2 regions of the Microbispora sp. NPDC049633 genome follow, and region 2 is predicted to be linked to the other one. Evidence: riboswitches for the same ligand, from Rfam matches in the RefSeq annotation. Region 2 holds a riboswitch; the other holds the start of a gene.
What was found. Region 2 has a riboswitch for glycine ahead of gcvT (glycine cleavage system aminomethyltransferase GcvT). Riboswitches for the same ligand answer to the same signal wherever they lie in the genome.
Positions count from the first base shown of each region.

Region 1: another riboswitch for glycine. It lies ahead of gcvP (aminomethyl-transferring glycine dehydrogenase); the one in region 2 lies ahead of gcvT (glycine cleavage system aminomethyltransferase GcvT).

Region 1 is NZ_JBFAOO010000132.1:2,377-13,822, forward strand. Features, by position in the region: gene AB0J39_RS27555 (mannose-1-phosphate guanyltransferase) at 1-1,879, shown strand, start outside; gene AB0J39_RS27560 (FHA domain-containing protein) at 2,020-2,523, shown strand; gene AB0J39_RS27565 (MerR family transcriptional regulator) at 2,543-3,202, shown strand; gene AB0J39_RS27570 (bifunctional nuclease family protein) at 3,279-3,749, shown strand; gene AB0J39_RS27575 (MerR family transcriptional regulator) at 3,905-4,522, shown strand; gene AB0J39_RS27580 (hypothetical protein) at 4,583-4,858, opposite strand; gene AB0J39_RS27585 (hypothetical protein) at 5,224-5,379, opposite strand; glycine riboswitch at 5,726-5,818, shown strand; gene gcvP (aminomethyl-transferring glycine dehydrogenase) at 6,002-8,827, shown strand; gene AB0J39_RS27595 (hypothetical protein) at 8,919-9,461, shown strand; gene AB0J39_RS27600 (hypothetical protein) at 9,477-9,884, opposite strand; gene AB0J39_RS27605 (alpha/beta family hydrolase) at 9,977-10,573, shown strand; gene AB0J39_RS27610 (DUF5999 family protein) at 10,560-10,760, opposite strand; gene AB0J39_RS27615 (TetR/AcrR family transcriptional regulator C-terminal domain-containing protein) at 11,127-11,446, opposite strand, start outside.
Region 2 is NZ_JBFAOO010000060.1:22,403-33,848, forward strand. Features, by position in the region: gene AB0J39_RS17875 (hypothetical protein) at 102-971, opposite strand; gene AB0J39_RS17880 (FCD domain-containing protein) at 1,111-1,890, opposite strand; gene AB0J39_RS17885 (glutamine synthetase family protein) at 2,042-3,379, shown strand; gene AB0J39_RS17890 (aldehyde dehydrogenase family protein) at 3,424-4,755, shown strand; gene AB0J39_RS17895 (3-oxoacyl-ACP reductase) at 4,760-5,524, shown strand; gene AB0J39_RS17900 (gamma-glutamyl-gamma-aminobutyrate hydrolase family protein) at 5,534-6,223, shown strand; gene AB0J39_RS17905 (AfsR/SARP family transcriptional regulator) at 6,655-7,434, shown strand; glycine riboswitch at 7,638-7,735, shown strand; gene gcvT (glycine cleavage system aminomethyltransferase GcvT) at 7,875-8,966, shown strand; gene gcvH (glycine cleavage system protein GcvH) at 8,963-9,355, shown strand; gene AB0J39_RS17920 (L-serine ammonia-lyase) at 9,380-10,753, shown strand; gene AB0J39_RS17925 (hypothetical protein) at 10,847-11,446, shown strand, end outside.

The DNA of each region.
Region 1 (11,446 bases), on a different contig from region 2:
CTACGTGGCCGAGGGCTACTGGGAGGACGTCGGCACGCACGAGAGCTACCTCAAGGCCCAGGCCGACGTGCTGGAGGGCAAGGTCAAGGTCGACTTCGACGCCTTCGAACTGGCGCCGGGCGTGTGGGCCGCCGAGGGCGCGTCCGTGGACCCCGACGCGGTGCTCAAGGGCCCTCTCTACGTCGGCGACTACGCCAAGGTCGAGGCCGGCGCCGAACTGCGGGAGTACACCGTGCTCGGCAGCAACGCCGTCGTGAAGGAGGGCGCGTTCCTGCACCGCGCGGTGGTCAGCGACAACGTGTACGTCGGCCCGGCCGCCCACCTGCGCGGGTGCGTGATCGGCAAGAACACCGACGTGATGACCGGCGCCAGGATCGAGGAGAACGCGGTCGTCGGCGACGAGTGCGTCATCGAGGCCGAGGCGTACGTCTCCTCCGGCGTGAAGATCTACCCGTTCAAGACGATCGAGGCGGGCACGGTCGTCAACACCAGCGTCATCTGGGAGTCGCGCGGCCAGCGCAGCCTGTTCGGCCCCCGCGGGGTCTCCGGGCTGGTCAACGTCGAGATCACCCCGGAGCTGTGCGTACGGCTGGCCAGCGCGTACGCCACGACGCTGCGCAAGGGCGACACGGTCGTCACCTCCCGCGACGCCTCACGCGCGGCGCGGGCGCTCAAGCGGGCGGTGATCAGCGCGCTGAACTCCAGCGCGATCAACGTGGTCGACCTGGAGGCCGCCGCCCTGCCGGTCGCCCGGTTCAACACCTCCCGCGAGAACGTCCGGGGCGGCATCGCCGTGCGCACCACGGCGGGCGATCCGCAGAGCGTCGACATCGTCTTCATGGACGAGACGGGGGCCGACCTGTCCCAGGCGGCCCAGCGCAAGCTGGAGCGGGTCTTCTCCCGGCAGGAGTACCGCCGCGCCTTCCCCGGCGAGATCGCCGAGCTGACCTTCCCGGCCCGCGCCGTCGACACCTACGCCCGGGAGCTGCTGGCCTGCATCGACATGTCCGGCGTGAAGGACACGGAGATGAAGGTCGTGGTCGACTGCGCGGGCGGCACCTCCTCGCTCGTGCTGCCGAGCCTGCTCGGCCGGGCCGGGGTCGACGTGCTGACCGTGAACAACCGCCTCGACGACGCCTCGCCCACCGAGACGCTGGCCGAGCGCCGCCGCGACCTGCAGCGCCTGGCGGAGCTGGTGGCCTCGGCGCGGGCCGCCTTCGGCGTGCGGTTCGACCCCGTGGGGGAGCGGGTCTCCCTGGTGGACGAGATGGGCCAGCTCATCAGCGAGGAGCGCGCGCTGCTCGTCGTGCTCGACCTGGTCGCGGCCGAGCGGCGGGGCGGGCGGGTGGCCCTGCCGGTCACCACGACCCGGGTGGCGGAGATGGTGTGCCGCTTCCACGGCGTGCAGGTCGACTGGACGGCCACGAGCCTGGACACGCTGACGCAGGCGGCCCGGCACCCCGACACGATCTTCGCCGGCGACGGCAAGGGCGGCTTCATCGTCCCGGAGTTCGCGCCCACCGTGGACGGCCTGGCGGTGTTCCTGCGCCTGCTCGGCCTGGTCGCGCGCACCCGGCTGTCGCTCAGCCAGATCGACGCCCGGATCCCGGAGGCCAAGCTGCTCAAGCGGACCGTCCCGACGCCCTGGGCCCACAAGGGCGCGGTGATGCGCTCGGTCGTCGAGGCGGCCGAGGGCCACCGCCTCGACACCACCGACGGCGTCCGCGTCGTGGAGGACGACGGCAGCTGGGCGCTCGTCCTGCCCGACCCCGCCGAGGCCGTCACCCACCTGTGGGCCGAGGGCCACGACATGGACACCGCCCAGGCCCTCCTGGAACGCTGGGCCCACGTCGTCGAACAAGCGGCCGGAGCTAGATGACATTGAACCGCCGCTGGCTGTAGCGTTGGTCAGTCCGCGCCCAGTCGCGGTCTTGACCTTTGTGCCTGATCAGCGTAAGTTGCGGCATTCGCAGTTTGAGCTAGTCCTAGAGCAAGTCGTGAGAGAGGCCGAGCCGTTCGATGCCCAGCGTCTACTGCACGCAGTGCGGTCATGCCAACCCCGAGGATGCCCGTTTCTGTTCACGATGTGGTTCGCCGCTGAGCGCTCCCGCGCCCGTCGCGGCCGACACGACCTCGACGATCTCGCTCGAGGCGCTCGAGGCGGAGACGGGCCAGACGCTTCTGCCGGACAGGGCGGCGGTCGAGCAGCTGCCTCCCGGCACGGCTCTCCTGGTGGTCATGCGGGGCCCGAACGCCGGCAGCCGGTTTCTGCTCGACAGCGACCTCACTACGGCGGGTCGCCACCCGGAAAGCGACATTTTCCTGGACGATGTGACCGTGTCCAGAAGGCACGTGGAGTTCTACCGGCGTGGGGGCCAGTTCACCGTTCGTGACGTGGGCAGCCTCAACGGCACCTACGTCAACCGGGAGCGCATCGAGGAGTCGCCGCTGCAGGGCGGGGACGAGGTGCAGATCGGCAAGTTCCGGCTGGTGTTCCTCACGCGTGGTCCCGGAGGGCTGTGATCGCTGAGGAGGAGGAGTCATGAGCGCGCAGGCCGTACGGGCGTTCATGAGCATCGGGGAGGTGCTCGCCCTGCTGCAGGGCGAGTTCCCGGACGTGACCGTCTCCAAGATCCGGTTTCTGGAGGGTGAGGGGCTGATCGAGCCCCAGCGGAGCCCGTCGGGGTACCGCAAGTTCACCTACAACGACGTCGAGCGCCTGCGGTACATCCTGCGGGCGCAGCGCGACCAGTACCTGCCGCTGCGGGTCATCAAGGACCAGCTGGACGAGCAGGCGGCCCGTCCGCACGCCGTCGTCTCCGACGGCGTCCCGCCCGTGCGTCTCAGCCGGGAGGAGCTCATCGAGGCCGCGGGCATCGACGAGGAGACCCTGGCCGAGATGGAGAGCTTCGGCCTGGTCGCCGCCGTGGCGCGCCGGTACGACGGGGAGGCGCTGGAGATCGCGCGCAGCGTGGGGGCGCTGTCGCGGTTCGGCCTGCGGGCGCGGCACCTGAGAGCGGTCCGGGCGGCGGTGGAGCGGGAGGCCGGCCTGATCGAGCAGGCGGTGGCCCCGCTGCTGCGGCGTAAGGCGCCGGGGGCGATCGCGGAGGCGGACGAGACCGCGCGGGAGATCTCCGGACTTCTCCAGGAAGTGCACAATGCGTTACTGCGTGGGAGTGTTCGCGGCGTTCTGGGGCGGTGACCGGCACATCCGCTCCTCCGTGGGTGTTACGTTGAATGCCTGGTGATATGCCGCGACGCTTGAGACGGAGCCGCCCGTGTTGCAGATGGAGGTCGTGGGGGTTCGCGTTGAGATGCCCACCAACCAGCCGATCGTGCTCCTGAAGGAGACGAGCGGCGATCGGTACCTTCCGATCTGGATAGGCATGACCGAGGCGACCGCTATCGCGCTGGCCCAGGCGGAGGAGCCGCCGCCCCGGCCGCTGACCCACGACTTGTTCCGTGACGTGATTGAGGCCTTGGGGGTGCGGTTGCGCACCGTCAACATCGTCGCGCTCCGCGATGGAATCTTCTTCGCCGACCTGGTCTTCTCCAACGGCGTGGAGGTCAGCGCCCGTCCTTCGGACTCGATCGCGCTGGCGTTGCGTACGGGTGCGACGATCTACGCGAGTGAGGACGTGATCCAGGAGGCGGGCGTGAGCATGCCCGACGACCAGGAAGACGAAGTGGAGAAGTTCCGCGAGTTCCTGGACAAAATCACGCCGGAAGACTTCGGCAGGGCGGGCTGACGTGCCGGACGATTTCGGGAGATTACGCTTCACGACGCGCCGGACGGGGTCGTTGACTGACGATGGCCCCGGTCCTACGGTGCAAGGGAAACCACGGTTGTAATTCACGAACCCCCAGATCAGACCGTGGGATGAGAGAAAGCCGGAGGTCCGCAGTGGCGGTCAGCAGCGGCGAGGGTAAGTCGGCCGGCCAGCACGACCCGGTTCGGCAGGCGGCGCGCGAGCGCGCCGGCGAACAGGGTCTGCTGTTCGACGAGCAGCCGACGGCGCTGCCCCAGGGCATCGGATACCGCGGGCCGACGGCGTGCGCGGCGGCCGGGATCACGTACCGTCAGCTCGACTACTGGGCCCGGACCGAACTGGTGCTCCCGACGATAAGGGCCGCCCAGGGATCCGGGTCCCAGCGACTGTACAGCTTCCGCGACATCCTCGTCCTGAAGGTCGTCAAACGTCTTCTCGACACAGGGGTCTCCCTCCAGCAGATACGCACCGCCGTACGGCATCTGCGCGACCGCGGCGTCAACGACCTGGCCCAGATCACCTTGATGAGCGACGGCGTGAGCGTCTACGAGTGCACGAGCGCGGACGAGGTGATCGACCTGCTGCAGGGCGGTCAGGGCGTGTTCGGCATCGCGCTCGGCCGGGTCTGGCGCGAGGTCGAGGGATCGCTGGCCGAGCTTCCGGGTGAGCGCGCGGAGCCCGCCTCGGATGCGGAGGGGGACCATCCCGCGGACGAGCTGGCCCGCCGGAGAAAGGCCCGCAGGACCGGCTGAGCGCACGCCCCGGCGATCGCGCGGGAGGCGGCGAGGCCGGGGGTCGTGGCTCGAACGGTGTCAGGCGCGCACGGCGGGGCTGACCGGAGGAAGGTCGAACTCGTCGTTGCGCATGCGCAGCAGGGCGACGGAGACGCCGGCGAAACCCATGGCCGTGACCAGCAGGCCGACGCCCGACGCGACGTGACCGGGCATGAACGGGTGGGTGAACCCGCCCGCCGCGAGGAGGATGCCCGCCCAGGCCGGTGCCGCGCCGCTGCGCCACAGCGCCAGGCCGAGCAGGAGCAGGCCGACGACGATCCCCAGGATGAACAGCAGGCCCGCCACCAGCTGCACGGGGTCCGTCCTCCATCGCTTTCCGGATCTCCGCCGTGACGGCCGCGGGTTTACGGGGCTGAGGATGTAATGGACACCCATGCCGAGCATGGGGAGCGGGGCGACGACGGCGAGCAGCGTCCGCCAAAGCCGCGTACGTCCCGCAGCGGCTTTCGGGGGGGCGGTGGTGGAGCGGGCACCGGTGTCCGGTCGCATGATGGTCCTCCGGAATCTGAGAGCCGTCCGATCGAGTCCGAGGATGAGCGCGGGCGACTCCCGCCGTCGTGGGGACGGCCTCCCGGTTCCGGCCCTGGTGCTCACGCCGATCTGGGAGCACGCTCCTTTGGCCGCGGGAGCGGCGTGACCCGATGATGAGCCCATGACAGTCAGGCGGGCCGGTCCGGTCGCGGTGCTCGCCTCACGGCCGTGTTCCTGCTGACCCTGCCGCTGATCCCGGCCGCGGCCAGCGTGGCCATCCTGCGCCACGGCCTGTACGACATCGAGCTGATCGTCAACCGGTCGCTGGTGTACGGGACGCTCACGCTCGGCGTCGTTCTCGCCTACCTGGGCATCGTCGCGGGCCTGCCCGCGCTGGCGCAGAACCGGCTGTCGGCCACGCCTCTCATCGCGACCGGGGCCGTCGCCCTCGCCTTGGCACCTGCCCGCTCCGCCGTCCAGTGCGCTGTCGACCGCGTCATGTACGGCCGGCGGCGCGACCCCGCGGCGGCCGCCGCCCAGGTCGGCCTGCGGCTCGGCACCGGCCTCGACGGCGGTCGCCGACCGGGCCGAGGCGATCGTCCGTGCCCGCCGTGCGGGTCTCGCCGCCGACTTCGCGCAAGGTGCGAGTCGGGGCGATCCGGGGTAGCCGGTAGAGTGGAAGACGGCCGACGACCTCGTGCGGGAGAGACCTCTGGACGTTCAGGGGCGCCGAAGGAGCAAACCTCCCCGGAATCTCTCAGGCATCCGTACCGCACGGACGAGGCGACTCTGAAAAGCAGGCCCGCCGGCCAGGCGGCGCCTCACCGAAGGGGAAAGCCGGGCTCGACGGCCCGGTGAAGCTCTCAGGTCCGATGACAGAGGGGGAGACCGCTTTACGACCGGCCGCGCCACCCAGGGCGGCGGGCGGTCGCCGCAGGTCTCGACCCCGTCCAGGAGGCCCCTGTCATGACCGATCGGTCCATGCTCCGCGATCTTTCCGCTCCGCCGTTCGCGACCCGTCACATCGGCCCCTCGGAGGCCGGCCGCGCCCGGATGCTCGAGGCCGTCGGCTACGAGTCGGTGGCCGACCTGGTCGCCGTGGCCGTGCCCGAGGCGATCCGCACGCGCGGTCCGCTGAAACTGCCCGAGGCGGTGGGGGAGGCCGAGGCCCTGGCCGAACTGCGCGCCCTCGCGGGCCGCAACCGGGTGCTGACCCCGATGATCGGCCTCGGCTACCACGACACGATCACGCCGGGCGTCGTCCTGCGCAACGTGCTGGAGAACCCGGGCTGGTACACGGCGTACACGCCGTACCAGCCGGAGATCTCGCAGGGGCGGCTGGAGGCGCTGCTGAACTTCCAGACGGTCGTGTCCGACCTCACCGGTCTCGACGTCGCCGGTGCCTCTCTGCTGGACGAGGCGACCGCCGCGGCCGAGGCGATGACCCTGGCCCGGCGGGCGAGCAAGGCCAAGACCGACGTGTTCGTGGTGGACGCCGACGCGCTGCCGCAGACCAAGGCCGTGCTGGCGACCCGCGCCGAGCCGCTCGGCATCACGCTGGTGGAGTCCGACCTCACCGGTGAGCTGCCCGAGTGCTTCGGGGTCCTCGTGCAGTATCCGGGCGCGAGCGGCCGGGTGGCGTCCTTCCGCGCGGTCGCCGAGCGGGCTCACGCCCAGGGGGCGCAGCTCGTGGCCGCGGCCGACCTGCTGGCGCTGGCCCTGCTGGAGTCCCCCGGGGAGCAGGGCGCCGACATCGCCGTCGGCTCCTCCCAGCGCTTCGGGGTCCCGCTGGGCTATGGCGGCCCCCACGCGGCCTACATGGCGGTCCGCGAGGGCCTGCAGCGGCAGATGCCGGGCCGTCTGGTCGGCGTCTCGGTGGACGCCGACGGCCGCACGGCCTACCGGCTCGCCCTGCAGACCCGCGAGCAGCACATCCGGCGCGAGAAGGCCACCAGCAACATCTGCACCGCGCAGGTCCTGCTCGCGGTCATGGCGTCCATGTACGCCGTCTACCACGGCCCGGACGGCCTGAAGAGGATCGCCCAGCGGGCGCACCGGCACGCCGCCGTGCTCGCCGCCGGGCTGCGCGAGGGCGGCGTGGAGGTCGTCCACGACGAGTTCTTCGACACCGTGCTCGCCCGTGTGCCCGGGCGGGCCGCCCAGGTCGTGGCCGCCGCCGCCGAGCGGGGCGTGAACCTGCGCCTCGCGGACGAGGACCACGTCGGCGTCGCCTGCGACGAGAAGACCACCACCGGTCACCTGAGGGCCGTGTGGGAGGCGTTCGGTGTCGGGCAGGTCGTGGTGGAGGACCTCGACCGGGTGACGCCCGACGCCGTCCCCGCGGGTCTGCAGCGGACCTCGGACTTCCTCACCCACCCGGTGTTCCACGCCTACCGGTCCGAGACGGCCATGCTGCGCTACCTGCGGCGCCTGCAGGACAAGGACATCGCGCTCGACCGCTCGATGATCCCGCTGGGCTCGTGCACGATGAAGCTCAACGCGACCACCGAGATGGAGCCCGTCACCTGGCCGGAGTTCGCCTCCATCCACCCGTTCGCGCCCGCCGAACAGGCCGAGGGGTACGCCGAGCTGATCGCGACCCTGGAGGGCTGGCTGGCCGAGGTCACCGGCTACGACCGGGTGTCGATCCAGCCGAACGCGGGCTCCCAGGGCGAGTTCGCCGGGCTGCTGGCGATCAGGTCCTACCACCGCTCCAGGGGCGAGGACGGCCGTGACGTATGCCTCATCCCGTCCTCCGCGCACGGCACCAACGCCGCGAGCGCGGTCATGGCGGGCATGCGGGTGGTCGTGGTGGCATGTGACGAGAACGGCAACGTCGACCTCGCCGACCTCGCCGTCAAGATCGACAAGCACCGCGACGCGCTCGCCGCGATCATGGTGACCTACCCGTCCACGCACGGCGTGTACGAGGAGACGATCGTCGAGATCTGCGAGCGGGTGCACGAGGCCGGCGGGCAGGTCTACGTGGACGGGGCCAACCTCAACGCGCTGGTGGGCCTGGCCAAGCTGGGCGAGTTCGGCGCGGACGTCTCCCACCTGAACCTGCACAAGACCTTCTGCATCCCGCATGGCGGCGGCGGGCCCGGCGTCGGCCCCGTGGCCGTCAAGGCCCACCTCGCCGAGCACCTCCCGGCGCACGTGTCGGCCGCGCCGTACGGCTCGGCGGGCATCCTGCCGATCTCCTGGGCGTACGTCAGGATGATGGGCGGCGACGGGCTGCGGCAGGCCACCGAGCAGGCGATCCTCTCGGCCAACTACCTCGCCCGGCGGCTGGCGCCGCACTACCCGGTGCTGTACACCGGCAGGGACGGCCTGGTCGCCCACGAGTGCATCGTCGACCTGCGCCAGATCACCAAGGAGACCGGCGTCACGGTGGACGACGTGGCCAAGCGCCTCATCGACTACGGCTTCCACGCGCCGACCATGTCGTTCCCCGTCGCCGGAACGCTCATGATCGAGCCGACGGAGAGCGAGGACCTGGCCGAGCTCGACCGGTTCGCCGACGCGATGATCGCCATCCGGGGCGAGATCGCCAAGGTGGCTTCGGGCGAGTTCGACAAGACCGACAACCCGCTGCGCAACGCCCCGCACACGGCCGAGTGCCTCACCGCCGACGAGTGGGCCCACCCGTACTCGCGGGCGGTCGCGGCCTACCCCGTGCCCGGCCTGCGGGACGACAAGTACTGGTCGCCGGTGCGCCGGATCGACCAGGCGTACGGCGACCGCAACCTCGTCTGCTCCTGCCCGCCCCTCGAGGCGTACGAGGACTGATCAGTTGAGTATGTCGGCCCCGCCCGGCGGCCGGTCTCGTTAAGATCGCGGTGATCGTTCCTCATCACCTGCGACCATGCGAGGCCCCTGTATGACGGCCATCGAATCCGGGCGGCGGTCCGACCGGCTCGACCACGCGCGCCGGCTCGCCGAGGGCGGCGACCTCGACGGCGCGGCCGCGATCTTCGCGGAGCTCGCCGCGGACGAGGCCGCGCCGGACCGCGGCGAGGCCGGCGAGGGACTGTCCGTCGTGGTCGAGCGCATGGCCGAGCGGCTGCTGGAGGACGGCGAGCCCGAGCGGGCCGCCGACGTCCTGCTGGAGGCGCTGTCGGTCAGCGTGGTGGCCGACCCGGCGCGCCTGCGGGTGCTGCTCGGCATGGCCCATCTGGAGATGGCGTGCGCGCAGTTCGCCGGGGCCGTGGAGGACAGCCGCCAGGAGGGGGCCGACGCCGCCACCGGCGCGCTAGCGATCGAACTGCTGGCCCGTACGCTGCCGCTGCGCGGCCGCGACGGCGACGCGGAGACCGTGTGGCGCTACGGCCTCGACCACCCCGATACGGCGCTCGCCGAGCAGGTGCGGCTGCGCCTCGGGCGGGACGTGCGCCCCGCGATGGAAGGTGTCGTGGAGGCCTGACCCGCCGGGCAGGGCTCAGCGCTGGTTGCGGCGGCCGAGGGCGTAGGCGACGTTGACCGCGATGATCCCGCCCCAGGCGAGGATCATGCCGGGAAGGTGGCCGGCGGCCCCCGCGATCGTGGTCAGGGGGATGCCGATGCCCAGCGATCCCAGGGCCACCGCGACCCCGTTGTCCTTCTGCTTGGGCTGGTTTCCCGGCGGCTGCCGGCTGAGGTGGGCCGCCACCTCGTTACGCACCCGCGCGGCGATCTCCACGTCGAGCTTGTCGAGGAACGAGTCGACCAGCGCGTCCTCGTACTCCGGGCCGAGGTCGCGGCGGGCCGCCATGACGGCGCGCAGGTCCTCGCGGGTCGAGGGCGCCGCAGGCGGCGGGGGGACGGGGCGCCCGGTCGCGGGCGGCGGCTGCGATGCGATGTCCGGCACCCTGACATTCTGTCCCCTTCCTCGGGGCCTGCCATCCTCCGATCGGAGGGTCGCCTCCTCCTGCTCCGGTCGGACCCGCTACCGTCACCGCCATGGAGATCGAGACCCCGCACGGCCGCGCCCTGGCCGAGGTGGACGAGGCGCCCGATCCCCGGCTGCTGCTGGTCCTGACCCACGGGTCCGGGGGAGGTGTGGACGCGCCCGACCTGCTCGCCGTACGTGACGCGGTGCTCGCCGCGGGGGGCACGGTCGCCCGGGTGGTCCAGCCGTTCCGGCTGCGCGGCGCGCGGGCGCCCGGGCCGGTGGTCAAGCAGGACGAGGCGTGGCTGTCGATCGTCGCCGCGATCCGGGAGCGCCATCCGGGCCTGCCGTTCGTCCAGGGCGGGCGGAGCAACGGCGCGCGGGTCGCCTGCCGCACCGCGCGCGCCGCCGGGGCCGAGGCGGTGGTGGCGCTCGCGTTCCCGCTGCACCCGCCGGGGAAGCCGGAACGCTCACGGGCGGAAGAACTGCGGCAGGCGGGGACCCCCGTGCTCGTGGTCAACGGGGATCGGGATCCGTTCGGCGTGCCGGACGAGAAGGACGCCGCACGTCTCGTGGTCCTCCCGGGGGAGGGACACGAGTTCAAGAAGGACCCCGCCCGGGTGGGCGAGGTGGTGGCGCAGTGGCTGCTGCCGCCTAGGCGGCGCTGATGGCCATGTCGGTGGGGCGGTGCGGGGCGATGACGCCGCCGTCCGGCAGCAGTTCGCCGGTGTCCTCGAACAGCACGACACCGTTGCAGAGCAGACTCCAGCCCTGCTCGGGGTGACACGCTATCGTGCGGGCGGCTTCTCGGTCCTTCGCGTCCGCGGTGGGACAGGCCGGTTCATGAGGGCACATCGCCGGGGCTCCGTGTCTTTTCGTTCGTTCGCTCGTTTTGTCTTGCGGGCGTCCCGCGGGTGCCGTCACGAGTGTCCTCGTTCAGGGTGCGAGGCGCTCGGTATGACGAACACCACACTGGACTACACCAGTTTGCGGCTCGGCCGCATCCGTACGACATAGTCCGTTCGGAGCATTTCCGCCGGTCGGGCTGGGGACCCGGCCGCACCCCGAGCAGGCTCGCGCGCACTGATGTGACCTAGTACACAAGAATGCCCCATTGCAGGCAACGGTCCGGCCTCGACACGCCGACGGCACGGTAACCGGAAGATCACGGATTTCGGTCGCCGGGCGGAACCGATGCGGACGGCCCGGAAATCCGGTGCCTCAGCCGCCCAGGCCGGTGATCAGCGCGTCGAGGCCGTGCTCGAAGTCGCGCTCGCCCTCGGCGGTGCGCGCGTCGCGCACCTCGGCGTCCGGGTCGGCCCACCCCGACTGCTGGACCTCCACGGCCACGCTGCCGAACACGTAGGCCCGTAGCGCGCGGACCGCTCCGGCCGGGTCGCCGATCCCCGACTCGCGCAGCTGCTCGGTCTGCTCCCTGATCGCGATGAGGGCCGACCCCTTCGGGGGCTTGGTCAGGGCCAGCGACAGCACCCCCGGGTGTTCCAGCAGCGCGGCGCGGCTCGCGCGGGCCCAGGCGCGTG
Region 2 (11,446 bases):
CCGCCCCCCAACAGTTCTCACACATGGGTGAAATACCCATAGAACCGGCCGAAATGCTCATGGGGAGATCCGCGCACCTCACAGAGGTTCCGGCGGGTGACTCAGCGGGCCCGGGGGCGGCCCGGCCGCCCGTGCCGCACGGTGTGGTCGGCACCCGGCCGGGGGCGCGGGGACACCACCCGCCGCCGGTGGCGCCGCGGAGGCAGCACGGGCGCGGGCAGGTCGTGGCGGCCGGAGACGAACTCCTGCACCGCGATCTTCGCCCTGATGACCGGGCGGCGCCAGCGTTCCTCCCGATGGACCGCCTTGGCCATCAGTCGCGGCCGTGGCCGTCTCGCCCGCTCGGAGTAGCACCAGCGGGCCCACGGCGAGCCGGGACGCGCCACCCGCACCGCCCCCACGTACAGCAGCGGCGGCACGAACAGTCCCAGCAGGCCGCTCCAGATCTTCCCCTTCAGCAGGGTGACCACGGCGAAGACGAGGTTGACGACGAGGAACGCCGAGGCCTTCCAGCCCCCTCCGCCGTCCGCGCCGTCCGCGCCGTTCCAGGCGAGCGGGCGCAGCCCGAGCAGCAGCAGGCCGGTGGCCGCGATCGCCACGAAGACCGCGTCCACGGAGGCGCGGCCCTCCTCCTGCCAGTAGACGTCGCGCAGGTGCAGGATCAGCGCGAACTCGTCGAGCACGAGGGCGGCGCCCACGCCGAACACGGCGGAGGAGAAGGAGTACCACCCCGTGGACACGTCCGACAGGACCAGCCCGGCCACCCCGCCGAGCAGTGTGAGCACCACCCCGAACACGACGTGGTGGATGTGCATCTCGCCCACGCTGACGTTGCCGAGCCACCGCACCCGCGCTCTGATCAGCCGTACGTTCACCCGCGTGAAGACGAACGCCGTTATCAGCGCGACGAAGAAGCAGAACAGCGGCAGACGGTGCGCCTCGATGATGCGTTCGTGAAACCAGTCGGTCATGAAGCGATCCCCCGGCCTCCGATGCTAGTGCCGCGACCGACGGGTTTCGCCCCTCAGGAGCGGTGTCCAGGGTGGTGCCACTCCGGGCGACGCGAGGGGGCGAAGATCGGCGGGAGGGGCACCAGGCGCGTAAGAGTGGTCAGGCGAGGAAGCCGCGCAGCAGGGCCGCCGTGCCCTCCAGGTGCTCGGCCACCGCCCGCTCGGCCGCCTCGGGATCGCCGTCGAGGATCGCGGCCGCGATGGCGGCGTGCTGGGCCGCCGCGTGCTCGATGTTGGGCCGCAGCACGGGGATCGCGTTGAGCAGGTCGGTCACCCGGAGCCTGGCGTCCGCGCAGGCGGCGGCCAGCAGCGGCGAGCCGCTCAGCTCCGCGATCGCCAGGTGGAACGCGATGTCCATCCGGCGGTAGTCGGCCGGGGCCGCGTCGTTCACCCCGGCCAGCCGCGCGTCCAGCGTCTCCCGCTGCCGCGCGGTCAGCTCCGTGGTCGCGAGGACCCTGGCCGCCCCGCACTCGACGGCCATCCGGAACGTCAGCGCGTCTTCGAGGTCGTCTTCACCCATGCGGGTGACCGCCCTGCGCAGGTCGCCCTCGCGCGGGCTCGGCGGCCGGTAGACGACGAAGGCCCCGCCGTACCGGCCGCGCCGTACGTCGAGGTAGCCGGCCTCCTGCAGGGCGCGGATCGCCTCGCGCAGCGTGACCCGGCTGATGCCGAGCCGGATGGCCAGCTCGCGTTCCGGCGGCAGCTTCTCCCCGTGCGGCACGACACCGAGCTTGACGGCCTGGAGAAGGCGTTCGACGGTCTCCTCGAACGCGTTGCCCGCCCGCACCGGCCGCAGCAGCGACACCACTCCGGTGATCCCCACGGTCCCGGCGGGTACGCGCGGGCGGGAGACGGACGCCTCCGCCGGGGTGATCTCCATGCGCGTCGTCCCTCCCCCCGTCGCCGCGGGCCCCCGTTCCTCCGATCGAGGTTAAACCCCGGGAGCATTGTTGACGACGAGGGGAACATGGTGCTTGCATGCCCTCAATGGTCTGATTCCAGACTTTTGGACGGGAGGCACCGTGCTCAGCGTGGAGCGACTCCGCGATGACGTCGAAGCGGGCCGCGTGGACACGGTCCTGCTCGCGGTCACCGACATGCAGGGGCGCCTGCAGGGCAAGCGGCTGTCGGCGCGGTACTTCCTGGAGGAGGTGCTGGACCACGCCGCCGAAGGCTGCAACTACCTCCTCGCCGTGGACGTCGACATGAACACCGTGGACGGCTACACCATGTCGTCCTGGGAGCGCGGGTACGGCGACTTCGTGATGCGGCCGGACCTGTCGACGCTGCGCCGGGTGCCCTGGCACGAGGGGACCGTCCTGCTGCTCGCCGACCTGGTGTGGGAGGACGGCGCGGACGTCGTGGCCTCCCCCCGGCAGATCCTGCGCCGTCAGCTCGCCCGGCTCGCCGAACGCGGCTGGACCGCGTACGTCGGCACCGAGCTGGAGTTCGTCGTCTACGACGACAGCTACGAGCAGGCCTGGCAGCGGGGCTACCGCGACCTGACTCCGGCCAACCTCTACAACGTCGACTACTCGCTGCTCGGCACCTCCCGCATCGAGCCGCTGCTGCGGAAGATCAGGCTCGGCATGGAAGGCGCCGGGCTGTACGTCGAGTCGGCCAAGGGCGAGTGCAACCTCGGACAGCACGAGATCGCCTTCCGGTACGCCGACGCGCTGACGACCTGCGACAACCACGTGTTCTACAAGAACGGCGCCAAGGAGATCGCCGCCCAGGAGGGCAGGTCGATCACCTTCATGGCCAAGCCGAACCAGCGCGAGGGCAACTCCTGCCACATCCACATCTCGCTGCGGGACGCCGACGGCACACCGGTGATGGCGGGCGGCGAGCCGTACGGGCTGTCGGAGACCGGGCGGCGGTTCATCGCCGGTCAGCTCGCGGCGATGCGCGAGCTGACCCTGCTCTACGCGCCCAACATCAACTCCTACAAGCGGTTCGTGCCCGGGAGCTTCGCCCCCACCGCCGTCAAGTGGGGCGTGGACAACCGCACCTGCTCGCTGCGGCTGGTCGGCCACGGCCCCTCGTTGCGAATCGAGAACCGGGTGCCCGGCGGCGACGTCAACCCCTACCTCACGGTCGCCGCGATGATCGCGGCGGGGCTGCGCGGCATCGAAGCGGGGTTGGAGCTGGAGGAGCCGTTCGGCGGGAACGCCTACGACTCCGGTGCCGAGCGGGTGCCGGCCACGCTCCGCGACGCCCTGGCGCTGTGGGAGGGGTCGCCGATCGCCGAGGAGGCGTTCGGCAAGGACGTGGTCGAGCACTACGCCAACAACGCGAGGGTCGAGCTGGCCGCCTTCGACGCGGCGGTCACCGACTGGGAGCTCTATCGGGGGTTCGAACGGCTGTGAAGATAGTCAATCCGGCGACCGAGGAAGTGATCGCCGAGGTCGAGATGGCGGACGCCGCCGAGGTGGACCGCGCCGTCGAGCGCGCCCGCCGGGCGTTCCCGGCCTGGAGCGCGGTGGCTCCGGGCGAGCGCGCGCGGCTGCTGCGCCGCTTCGCGCAGGTCGTGGAGGACCACGCCGAGGAGCTGTCCCGGCTGGAGATCGCGAACGCCGGGCACACGATCGGCAACGCCCGCTGGGAGGCGGGCAACGTCCGCGACGTGCTGAACTTCTACGCGGGCGCGCCCGAGCGCGACCACGGCAGGCAGATCCCGGTCGCGGGCGGGGTGGACGTCACGTTCGCCGAGCCCCTGGGCGTGGTCGGGATCATCGTGCCGTGGAACTTCCCGATGGTCATCATGACCTGGGGGGTCGCCCCGGCCCTCGCCGCCGGCAACGCGGTGATCGTGAAGCCGGCCGAGTGGACCCCGCTGACCGCGCTGCGGCTGGCCGAGCTCGCCCTGGAGGCCGGGCTGCCCGAGGGCGTGCTGCAGGTCGTCCCGGGCGAGGGCGAGGTCGCCGGCGCCCGGCTCGTGGAGCACCCGGACGTACGGAAGATCGTCTTCACCGGCTCGACCGAGGTCGGGAAACTGATCGGCGCCAAGGCCGCCGAGCAGGTCAAGCGGGTGACGCTGGAGCTGGGCGGCAAGAGCGCCAACATCGTCTTCGCCGACGCCGACCTGGACCGGGCGGTGGAGTCGGCCCCGATGGCGGTCTTCGACAACTCCGGCCAGGACTGCTGCGCCCGCTCGCGCATCCTCGTGGAGCGTTCCGTCTACGACGGCTTCCTCACGCGGCTGGCCGAGGCGGTGCGCGCGGTCAAGGTCGGCGACCCGAACGACCCGGCGAGCCAGATGGGCCCGCTGGTCAGCGCCGAGCACCGGGAGCGCGTCGCCTCGTTCGTCACGGACGCGGAGGTGTACGCCGCCGGGTCGTGCCCGGGCGGGCCCGGCTACTGGTTCGCGCCCACCGTGCTGGCGGCGCCGGACGGTTTCGACCCCCTCGCGCCCGGTTCGGGGGCCTTCCACCGCGCGTACACCGAGGAGATCTTCGGCCCGGTGGTCTCCGTCGTCCCCTTCGACGACGAGGAGCACGCCGTGCGCGTCGCCAACCACACGGCGTACGGGCTGTCGGGGTCGATCTGGACGCGCGACGTGGGCCGGGCGCTGCGCGTGGCGCGGGCCGTCGAGGCGGGCAACCTGTCGGTCAACTCGCACTCCAGCGTCCGCTACTGGACCCCCTTCGGCGGCTTCAAGCAGTCGGGCCTCGGCCGCGAACTCGGCCCGGACGCCCTGTCCGCCTTCACCGAGACCAAGAACGTATTCATCGCCACGGAGTAGATCAATGCAGCGTTTGCAGGACCGCGTCGCCGTCATCACCGGCGGCGGCAGCGGCATCGGGCTGGCCACGGCCCACCGGTTCGCCCAGGAGGGCGCCAAGATCGTGGTGGCCGACCTCGACGAGGAGGCCGGCGCGAAGGCCGCGGGAGAGGTCGGCGGCCTGTTCGTGAAGGCCGACGTGGCGAACGAGGACGACGTGGCCCGGATGTACCGGACCGCGTTCGAGGAGTTCGGCAGCGTCGACGTCGCGTTCAACAACGCGGGCATCTCCCCGCCGGACGACGACTCGATCCTCGAGACCGGCATCGACGCCTGGCGCCGCGTGCAGGAGGTCAACCTGACCAGCGTCTACCTGTGCTGCAAGCACGTGATCCCGTACATGCGACGGCAGGGCAAGGGCTCGATCATCAACACCGCGTCGTTCGTCGCGGTCATGGGCTCGGCGACCTCGCAGATCTCCTACACTGCCTCCAAGGGCGGCGTGCTCGCGATGAGCCGCGAGCTTGGCGTCCAGTTCGCCCGCGAGGGCATCCGGGTCAACGCGCTGTGCCCGGGGCCGGTGGACACCCCGCTGCTGCGGGAACTGTTCGCCAAGGACCCCGAGCGCGCCCAGCGCCGTCTCGTCCATGTGCCGATCGGCCGGTTCGCCCGGGCCGAGGAGATCGCCGCGGCGGTCGCGTTCCTCGCCTCCGACGACGCGTCGTTCATCACCGCCTCGGAGTTCCTGGTCGACGGCGGCATCTCCGGCGCGTACGTCACTCCGCTGTAGGGGGCGGGGATGGCTCGTCCCGTGATCGGCGTGACGTGCTACGTCGAGCCGGCGAAGTTCACGGTGTGGGACATGCCGGCGGCGCTGCTGCCGTACATGTACGTCGAGCACGTCGAGCGGGCGGGCGGGCAGCCGGTCATCCTGCCGCCCGCCGGGGAGCCCGCCGAGCTGGCCGGGCGGCTGGACGGACTGATCATCGCGGGCGGGGGCGACATCGACCCCGCCCGGTACGGCTCCACCCCCGCCCCCCAGACCGGCTACGTCCGGAAATTTCGTGATGATGCCGAGTTCGGCCTGATGGCGGCGGCGCTGGAGGCCGGCCTCCCGTTCCTCGGCATCTGCCGGGGGCTGCAGGTCCTCAACGTGGCGCTCGGCGGCACCCTCCACCAGCACCTGCCCGACGTGGTCGGCCACACGGACCACTCCCCCGCCCCCGGCACGTTCGGCCGCGTCCCCGTACGGCTCTCGCCCGGGCTGGCCGAGATCTACCACGGCGAGGACCTGACGCCCGCCCACTACCACCACCAGGCGATCGACCGCCTGGCGGACGGCCTGGAGGTGACCGCCCGGTCGGACGACGGCACGATCGAGGCCGTCGAGGTCACCGGCGCGGCGTTCGCCCTGGCCGTGCAGTGGCACCCGGAGGCCGACGAGGACGGCCCCCTCTTCCACGCCCTCGTCGCCGCCGCTCGCCCTTGAGGAATCCGGGGCGACGCGCGCGTCGCCCCGGGCCGCGATTCCGCCTCGCGACAGACGCATCGGCACGGCGGCCGCACCCTGCGTGATCGCGCGGCGAACGGCCTGCGGTGCCCCGGTGAACACGGCGTTCGCCTTCGCGCACCATCACAGACGGGCCCGCCGGAAACACGCGGAGGCGCGCTCCCCGCATTCTGTAACCGATTTCATTTGATGCACGTGCATGTTCGCTCGGCATTCATCGTTATACGGAACGCAATGTCATCGACGGAACTACACACCCGGACAGGCGCCGCGAAAAACGCAATTTTGACGAATGCAGGCGTAGAGGGATATCGTCAAATTCCTGTCAATGCCGCATCGCCGGCGCGTTCAGGCTGCTTTCGCGTGCGAGGGGAACCGTGTTATACGCCGTGCTCGGACCGTTCCTGGCCATGAAGCCCTCGGGGGACGTCATCGCCGGGCTCGCCCCCAGGCACCGGCAGCTCCTGGCGCTGTTCCTGCTGAATGCCAATGTCACGGTTCATCGGGACAGGCTGATCGATCTGCTCTGGAATGGCTGTCCCACTAAATCTGCGCGCCGGAATCTTACCACCTACATCGCACAGATGCGGCGGCGGCTCTCTCCGCGGGACCCCGGCCTTTCTCCGCTCCACAGCGTGGAGGGCGGGTACCTTCTTTCCGTACCGCCGGGATCCGTGGATGCTGCAGTATTCAACGATTTCACCGCGCAGGGCAGAATCGCTCGCGACAATGGCGATTACCACAATGCCGCGCGGATGCTCGAGAACGCGCTGAGCCTGTGGCGGGGCGACGCCCTGGCCGGCATGAGGCACGTGGACGAGCTCGCCGCGTGGGCGGAGCGCCTCGACGAGGACCGGCGCGCGGCGACCGAGGACCTCTTCGACGTACGGCTGGCGCTCGGGGACCACCGTGAGATCGTCGGCGGCCTGACCCAGTGGGCGAGGCGGCACCCGTTGCGCGAACGGCCGCACCGGCAGCTCATGCTGGCGCTGCACCGGTCGGGCCGCACCCACGACGCCTCGGCGTCCTACCAGCGGCTGCGCCGGACCCTGGTCGACCGCCTCGGCACCGAACCGTCCCCCGACACCCAGGCTCTCCACCAGCGGATCGTCACCGACGACCCTTCCTCCACCCCGGCACGCGTCCGCGCGGGTCATCGCCCGCCCCGCGACCCCGACCACGGAATGTGACGGGTAGCCGACCTTCACTCTTCAGGAGGCGGAGTCCGGCGAGCCGGTGCTCGTCTGGCTCGCCGTCGGCTATCACGACGCCTACCGGCCTTCCTGACCTCGATGACGCCGACTCGGTGGCGCCGCCGGCGCGGGCCGGGAAGTCAGGGCGTCCGGCAGGTTACGGGGGTGGCGGCGAACCACTAGGCTGGGCAGCGCACCAGTGATCCCGTGCGGGAGAGCGTCCTGGCATCCGGTCAGGGCCCCTGAAGGAGCAAGCCCTCCCCGCGAACCTCTCAAGGCAAAGGACCGTACGGGCCAGGTGACCTCTGGAAAGAAGGCCGGCAGGCCTCGCCGAAGGTGAAAGTCCGGCAAAGATCGGACGAAGCTCTCAGGCGCCGATGACAGAGGGGGAGGATGCCCGATAGTTCAACGCTGCATCCGTCCTTTCCGAGGTGGGCATGTCCCGATCCACCCCGCTCCGCGGGGTCCACGAAAGCCTGGGCGCGACCCTGACCGATTTCGCGGGCTGGCAGATGCCCCTGCGCTACGGCAGCGAGTCGGCCGAGCACAACGCGGTGCGCACGGCCGCCGGGCTGTTCGACCTGTCCCACATGGGCGAGATCTTCGTCGTCGGGGCGCAGGCGGGCGAGGCCCTCGACCACGCCCTCGTGGGGCACCTCAGCGTCCTCGCGCCCGGCCGCGCCCGCTACACGATGATCGTGAACGAGACCGGCGGCATCCTCGACGACCTCATCGTCTACCGGCTCGACGAAGACCAGTACATGGTCGTCGCCAACGCCTCCAACTACGCCCTCGTCGCGCGTGAGCTCGCCGACCGGGTCCGGGGATACGACGCGCGGGTGACCGACCGGTCGGACGAGTACGCGCTGGTCGCCGTGCAGGGACCGCGCAGCACCGAGATCCTGGCCCCGCTGACCGACGCCGACCTCGACGAGCTCAAGTACTACGCCATCCTCCCCGGCGTCGTCGCGGGCACGCCCGTCCTGATCGCGCGCACCGGCTACACCGGCGAGGACGGCTTCGAGCTGTTCGTGCCGAACGAGCACGCCGTGCCGCTGTGGAACGCCCTCACCGAGGCGGGCAGGGACGCCGGGCTCGTCCCCGCCGGGCTGTCGGCCCGCGACACGCTGCGTCTGGAAGCCGGCATGCCGCTGTACGGCAACGAGCTGAGCGCGGCGATCACGCCGTTCGAGGCGGGCCTCGGCCGGGTCGTCCGCTTCGACAAGCCCGGCGACTTCGTGGGCAAGGCCGCCCTCGAGCGGGTCGCGGCGAACGACACCACCCGGCGCCTGGTCGGGCTTGTGGCGCGCGGCCGCCGCGTCCCCCGCCACGGCTACCCCGTCACCCGGGACGGCGCCGTCGTCGGCGAGGTGACCAGCGGCGCCCCGTCGCAGTCCCTCGGCCGCCCGATCGCCATGGCGTACGTCGACGAGGACGCCCTGGAAAAGGGCGGTCTGACCGTGGACATCCGGGGCAGCCAAGAACCGGTCGACGTCGTCGATCTGCCTTTCTACAGGAGGAGCAAGTGAGCACCATTCCGGACGACCTGAGCTACACCAAGGAACACGAGTGGGTGGCCGGGATCGAGGACGGCCTCACCGTGACGGTGGGCATCACGGCGTACGCGGCCGAGCAGCTCGGCGACGTGGTCTACGTGGAGGTGCACCCGGAGGTCGGCGCCACGGTCGCGGCCGGCGACGCGGTCGGCGAGGTGGAGTCCACCAAGTCCGTGAGCGACATCTTCGCGCCGGTGAGCGGTGAGATCGTCGAGATCAACGCCGCCGTCGCGGACACCCCCGGGCTCGTCAACTCCGACCCGTACGGCGAGGGCTGGCTGTTCCGCGTGCGCGTGGAGGAGGAGCCGGATGACCTGCTGTCGGCCGCGGAGTACACCGCGCTGACCTCCGGCGAGTCCTGACCGGCGGTTGAGAGGCGACGGTCAATGGCGATCAGCGTCTTCGACCTGTTCAAGGTGGGGATCGGGCCGTCCAGCTCGCACACGGGCGGCCCGATGGCGGCGGCGCACAAGTTCGTCCGCGGGCTGCACGAGGACGGGCTGCTGGAGAAGGTCACCCGGGTCGAGGCCATCCTGTACGGCTCGCTCGGGCTGACCGGCAAGGGCCACGGCAGCGACAAGGCGGTCCTGCTGGGCCTGTCCGGCGACAAGCCCGAGCTGGTCGACGTCGACACCGTCGACGAACGGCTCGCGGCGATGCGGTCGAGCGGCACGGTCACGTTGTACGGCGTGCACGAGATCCCGTTCGTGGTCGGCGAGCACCTCGTCTTCGAGCGCAAGCTGTCGCTCCCCCACCACCCGAACGGCATGCGGTTCACGGCGTACGCCGACGACACGGTGCTGCGCGAGAAGGTGTACTACTCGGTCGGCGGCGGTTTCGTGGTGGACGAGAACGCCACCGGCGCCGACCGGATCAAGCCCGACGACACGGTGCTGCCGTACTCCTTCACGACCGCGCACGAGCTGCTCGCGCACTGCGCGGAGACCGGCCTGTCGATCTCCGGCCTCATGATGGAGAACGAGAAGGCCTTCGGCCGTACGGAGGAGGAGATCCGGGCCCGCCTGCTGCACCTGTGGGCGGTCATGGCCGAGTGCGTACGGCGCGGCACCAGCCGCGAGGGCGTCCTGCCGGGCGGCCTCAAGGTGCGCCGCCGGGCCCACCAGCTGTACCGGCGGCTGCAGGGCGAGGCCGACGGGACCGACCCGCTGCGGGCGATGGACTGGGTCACGCTGTTCGCGCTGGCCGTCAACGAGGAGAACGCCGCGGGCGGCCGGATCGTCACCGCGCCGACCAACGGCGCCGCCGGCATCGTCCCGGCCGTCCTGTCCTACTACATGCGCTTCCTTCCGGGCGCCGACGAGGACGGCGTCGTCCGTTTCCTGCTCACCGCGGGCGCGATCGGCGTGCTGTTCAAGGAGAACGCCTCCATCTCCGGTGCGGAGGTGGGCTGCCAGGGCGAGGTCGGATCGGCCTGCTCGATGGCCGCGGCGGGCCTCACCGAGGCGCTCGGCGGGACGCCGGAGCAGGTCGAGAACGCCGCCGAGATCGGCATCGAGCACAACCTCGGCCTGACCTGCGACCCGATCGGCGGGCTCGTCCAGATCCCGTGCATCGAGCGCAACGCGGTCGCCTCGATCAAGGCGATCGCCGCGGCCCGCATCGCGCTGCGCGGCGACGGGCGCCACTTCGTGTCGCTGGACAAGGCCATCAAGACGATGCGCGACACCGGCAGGGACATGCTCGACAAGTACAAGGAGACCTCGCGCGGCGGCCTCGCCGTCAACGTCATCGAGTGCTGACCCGGCGTAGGCGGGCCGTGGCGTCTCTCGATGTGACGCGCGTGCGGCTCACCAATATCGTGGTGGCTTCCCGGCGATGAGGAGGGCCGTCACGTGAGGTGGCGCGAGGCGCTGCGCCCGCATCGGGCGTTCCTGGTCGTGCTGGCGGCGGGTGTCGCGCTGCGCGCGCTCGCCGTGCTCGGCTACCGGCCCGCGCTGTGGTTCTGGGCCGACTCCTTCGCCTACCTCAGCTCGGCCCTCGACCTGCGGCCGCTGCCCTCTCGGCCGTCCGGCTACTCGCTGTTCCTGGCGGCGTTGAGCCCGCTGCACAGCATCACCGCCGTCGTGGTCGTCCAGCACCTGCTCGGCCTCGGCATGGCCGTGTGCGTGTACGCGCTGCTGCGTCGCCGCACCCGGCTGCCGGGCTGGGGCGCGGCGCTGGCGGCGGCTCCGGTGCTGCTCGACGTCCACCAGATCCAGCTCGAACACCTCGTCATGGCGGACCTGCTGTTCACCGCGCTGATCGTGGCCGCCGTGACGATCCTGCTGTGGCGTCCCAGGCCCGGCGCGTGGTCGGTCGTCGCCGCGCTGCTGCTGCTCGGGCTGGCGACGATCACCCGCACCCTCGGGCTGCCCCTGATCGCGCTGGCACTGCTGCCGGTGCTGCTGGCCCGGCGCTGGCGGACCGCGCTCGCCGGGCTCGCCGCCGCGTCC